Regions from separate parts of the [Clostridium] saccharolyticum WM1 genome, predicted to be linked through region 2. Evidence: a T-box and tRNA genes for the amino acid it is inferred to sense, from the RefSeq annotation. Region 2 holds a T-box; the other holds one or more tRNA genes.
What was found. A T-box is a leader RNA that pairs with one kind of tRNA and senses whether it is charged. The one in region 2 lies ahead of tyrS (tyrosine--tRNA ligase), so its partner is inferred to be a tRNA-Tyr.

Region 1 (2,379 bases), 1.1 Mb from region 2:
TATGAACGATCTCTGCAATAGTTTTTATATCAGACACAATTCCATCATAGGTTGGTGATACCACAAAAACCGCTTCAATCTCACCATGGTTCATCAACATCTCTTCAATTTTTTTCGGATTTAATCCACCTTGGATTCCGAATTGTGGTATGATTTGTGGATAAATGTATTCTGTTTTTAATTGATTGAGGAAAACTCCATGAAACGCAGACTTATGGCAGTTCCTGCTCATAAGAATGGTTCCGCCTCTTGATACGGTCCCGCTTATTGCACTTAGTATCCCGCTGCTGCTGCCATTGATAAGATAATAGGTCCTGCTGCTCCCATAAATCCCAGAAGCCCATTCCATAGACTCCTTTAAAATCCCTTCCGGATGGTGTAAATTATCAAAACCGTCTATCTCCGTAATATCTATGGAAAAAGGATTTGGAAAATCAACTGCAAAAAATCCTTCACTCTGCCTTTTATGTCCAGGCATATGAAATGGATAAAAATCTGATTTCCCATATTCCTTTAATTTCTTTAACAAATTAGGTGCATCATTCATAGTATGAACCGCCTTTCCTTTTTATAAACTGCAGGCCCATCTCCTAGTATTTTTGCATTCTTTTTTTTAGATTGACACATTTAGTATAGCATCTTTATCCACTCTTTACAATTTTTTCTCATAGCGCTATAATATAATTTCGGAAAGAATAAGGAGATGGTATCATGAGATTAATCGAATTTAAAATGGAACGTCCTGGTCTGGTTAAAGCCGGGGACCAGGTTCAGATCATAGAACGGGAAGGAACCAGCAGCTACAGTTACATTATTGATCCTGCGGTCGCCATGTCCGGCTGCTATATGGGGAGAGATCGTATTAAATCCGATCATGGAGTTGTTAAAGAGATAAAGCACAATGACCGTGGGTATTATGTAATTGTGGAATTTGATGAATGACCCGATTTACCATGAGTAACTCTGTATTCCATAAATCTTTGCATCATAAAAATTTCCATAAAGCAAAAAGCCCTGAAACATCTCTGTTTCAAGGCTTGTCCTGAGACACCGGGGACTCGAACCCCGGACAACTTGATTAAAAGTCAAGTGCTCTACCACCTGAGCTAGTATCCCATATGCCCAAAGCCGGAATCGAACCAGCGACACGAGGATTTTCAGTCCTCTGCTCTACCAACTGAGCTATCTGGGCTTATGCACTTTCATTCGTACACGTTTTCCTAAAATTACTCAAAAAAAATTGCGGGGGCAGGATTTGAACCTGCGACCTTCGGGTTATGAGCCCGACGAGCTTCCAGACTGCTCCACCCCGCGTTATTTAATTATATTATATGCAGTGATTAAGATTTTAATCACTAAATGGATGGAGATGGATTCGAACCATCGAAGCGTGTCGCAACAGATTTACAGTCTGCCCCCTTTGGCCACTCGGGAACCCATCCATATTTTATTAAAGTGATGCAAGCCGATGATCGGACTCGAACCGATAACCTGCTGATTACAAATCAGCTGCTCTGCCAATTGAGCCACATCGGCACGATTCTTCTCATGCGTGTTGCTTTGCATACTGAATGGGACCTATAGGGCTCGAACCTATGACCCTCTGCTTGTAAGGCAGATGCTCTCCCAGCTGAGCTAAGATCCCATATACAAAATTCAGTTGTAAAACGACCCGGATGGGATTCGAACCCACGACCTCCGCCGTGACAGGGCGGCGCTCTAACCAGCTGAGCCACCGGGCCAAACCTTATGAAGGTTTACATATACCCTCAAAACCACACATTGCTACATATCTGTTTTCATCCGTTCTTTCCTCTTACCTAAACCAACCTGGTTAAGCCCTCGACCTATTAGTGACAGTCAGCTCCACATGTTGCCATGCTTCCACCTCTGCCCTATCTACCTCGTCGTCTTCAAGGGGTCTTACTCTTGCGATGGGATATCTCATCTTGAGGGGGGCTTCACGCTTAGATGCCTTCAGCGTTTATCCCTTCCCGACTTGGCTACTCTGCCATGGTGTTGATCACCAACAGATACACCAGAGGTCAGTCCATCCCGGTCCTCTCGTACTAAGGACAGCTCCTCTCAAATATCCTACGCCCACGCCGGATAGGGACCGAACTGTCTCACGACGTTCTGAACCCAGCTCGCGTACCGCTTTAATGGGCGAACAGCCCAACCCTTGGGACCTACTACAGCCCCAGGATGCGATGAGCCGACATCGAGGTGCCAAACCACTCCGTCGATGTGAACTCTTGGGAGTGATAAGCCTGTTATCCCCAGGGTAGCTTTTATCCGTTGAGCGATGGCAATCCCACTTTATACCACCGGATCACTAAGTCCTAGTTTCCTACCTGCTCCACCCGTCGGTGTCGCAGT
Region 2 (2,379 bases):
TAGAGTGAATGCCATGAGGATTGGAATACTTGCCCTGCAGGGAGCGTTTACAGAGCATGAAAAGATGTTGTCCAAACTAGGGGCAGACAGCTTTGAAATCCGGCAGCGGGCAGATTTTACCAAAGAAATAAGTGGCTTAATTCTGCCCGGCGGCGAAAGCACGGTGATGGAAAAGCTGATGGGGGAATCAGAATTAAAGGAGCCAATTCTTCAAATGATTCAGAGAGGAATCCCTGTGATGGGTACTTGCGCCGGTATGATTCTGCTGGCGAAAACAGTTATCGGAGGAGAAAGCCATCTTGCCTGTATGGACATTACAGTGGAGCGCAACGCATACGGGAGGCAACTAGCCAGCTTTAAAACTGAATCTGAATATGGCGGCGCTAGAATCATTCCGATGGTGTTTATCCGTGCGCCATATGTTGCGAATGTTGGTCAGGGCGTGGAAGTTTTGGCAAAGGTTGATGGAAAAATCGTGGCTGTCCGGGAAAAAAATATGCTGGCTTGTGCTTTCCATCCGGAACTGACGGAAGATACCACCGTTCATTCTCACTTTTTGCACATGTGTAATACAATGAATTGTTGAGAGAGAAAGCAAAATAGTTCTTTTTGGCCTCAGTTGATATCGCTGTGTTATAAACATATCCGGACCCCAAAAAAATGAAATAAACCCCTCTTGACAAATAAAAGAAAACAACATATACTAGTCAATAACTTCATAAACAAGTAAAAGCGTTGATAAGAACAAGTAGCAGTACGATGGACCACACAGAAAGCAGCCGGCAGATGAGAGGCGCGTGGGATACGGATTGTGAATACATCTCTGAGCTTCGCACCAAACGGCTATGATGCCAAGTAGGCTGCGACGGATTCCCGCACCCGTTATTGTGCTAGAGTATCGCATCAGGTACTCAAAAAGGTAGACAGCGTGAGCTGTTTATAAACTTAAGGTGGTAACACGAGACTTCAGCCTCGTCCTTTTGATAGGACGGGGCTTATTTTAATGAAAAAGGAGAATAATGATGACAATTTATGACGAATTGAAAGCACGCGGCCTGATCGCCCAGGTGACGAACGAAGAAGAAATCAGCAAGATGGTAAATGAAGGAAAAGCCGTATTCTACATCGGATTTGATCCCACGGCCGACAGCCTTCACGTAGGTCATTTTATGGCCCTGTGCTTAATGAAGCGCCTTCAGGAGGCAGGCAATAAGCCCATCGCCCTGATCGGAGGCGGAACCGGTATGGTTGGAGATCCTTCCGGAAGAAGCGACCTTCGGCAGGTGATGACAGTGGAAACAATCCAGCATAACTGTGACTGCTTTAAAAAGCAGATGAGCCGTTTTATCGACTTTTCGGAAGGAAAGGCTCTTATGGTTAATAACGCAGACTGGCTGTTGAATTTAAATTACATCGATTTCCTAAGAGAGGTCGGCCCCCATTTTTCCGTCAACCGCATGCTGACTGCGGAATGCTATAAGCAGCGTATGGAAAAAGGCTTAAGCTTCCTGGAATTCAACTACATGATCATGCAGAGCTTTGACTTCTATGAGCTGTTTAACCGTTACGGCTGCAACATGCAGTTTGGAGGAGATGACCAGTGGAGCAATATGCTTGGCGGCACAGAGCTGATCCGCCGGAAGCTGGGAAAAGATGCTCATGCGATGACCATCACCCTGCTATTAAATTCCGAGGGAAATAAGATGGGTAAAACCCAGTCCGGTGCTGTATGGCTTGATCCGGAAAAGACTACTCCTTTTGACTTTTTCCAGTACTGGAGAAACATTGCCGATGCAGATGTGTTAAAATGCCTGCGCATGCTTACCTTCCTTCCTATCGAACAGATTAACGAGATGGACAGCTGGGAAGGCAGCCAGTTAAATGAAGCAAAAGAAATTCTTGCTTATGAGCTGACCAATCTGGTTCATGGAGAAGAGGAAGCGGAAAGAGCGAGAGAGAGTGCCAGAGCGCTGTTTACCGGCGGCAATGCGGCAGATATGCCAACCTGCGAACTGGAAGAGGCGGATTTTACCGATGGAAGCATTGACATCCTGGCCATTCTCCAGAAATCCGGCCTGGCTCCTACCCGCTCCGAAGCAAGGCGCAATGTGGAGCAGGGAGGAGTAACCGTGGAAGGAGAAGCTGTTTCCGATGGAAAGGCTGTATTTACGAAAGATCAGCTGTCCGGAGATGGGGTTGTGGTAAAACGGGGTAAGAAAAAATTTGTAAGGGTAATTGCAAAATAATTAAAAGAGCAAGACAGAATCCGGCTGAATTCAGCCGGATTCTTCGCGTTTATGGCCATGAAGGTTTAATTTCCGGATTCTTGATGGAAAGTGCAAAACAAAGCTTTTCGCTGTAGGTCTCTAATTGAAGGAG

Region 1: it encodes a tRNA-Tyr, which carries the amino acid that the T-box ahead of tyrS (tyrosine--tRNA ligase) is inferred to sense. The anticodon was not compared.

The regions. Positions count from the first base shown of each region.
Region 1 is NC_014376.1:23,257-25,635, reverse strand. Features, by position in the region: gene CLOSA_RS00145 (aminotransferase class I/II-fold pyridoxal phosphate-dependent enzyme) at 1-547, opposite strand, end outside; gene CLOSA_RS00140 (hypothetical protein) at 712-942, shown strand; tRNA gene CLOSA_RS00135 (tRNA-Lys) at 1,044-1,116, opposite strand; tRNA gene CLOSA_RS00130 (tRNA-Phe) at 1,120-1,192, opposite strand; tRNA gene CLOSA_RS00125 (tRNA-Met) at 1,241-1,314, opposite strand; tRNA gene CLOSA_RS00120 (tRNA-Tyr) at 1,361-1,442, opposite strand; tRNA gene CLOSA_RS00115 (tRNA-Thr) at 1,464-1,536, opposite strand; tRNA gene CLOSA_RS00110 (tRNA-Val) at 1,573-1,645, opposite strand; tRNA gene CLOSA_RS00105 (tRNA-Asp) at 1,669-1,742, opposite strand; rRNA gene CLOSA_RS00100 (23S ribosomal RNA) at 1,831-2,379, opposite strand, start outside.
Region 2 is NC_014376.1:3,627,418-3,629,796, reverse strand. Features, by position in the region: gene pdxS (pyridoxal 5'-phosphate synthase lyase subunit PdxS) at 1-3, shown strand, start outside; gene pdxT (pyridoxal 5'-phosphate synthase glutaminase subunit PdxT) at 14-586, shown strand; T-box leader at 727-983, shown strand; gene tyrS (tyrosine--tRNA ligase) at 1,023-2,246, shown strand; gene CLOSA_RS16875 (HD-GYP domain-containing protein) at 2,296-2,379, opposite strand, start outside.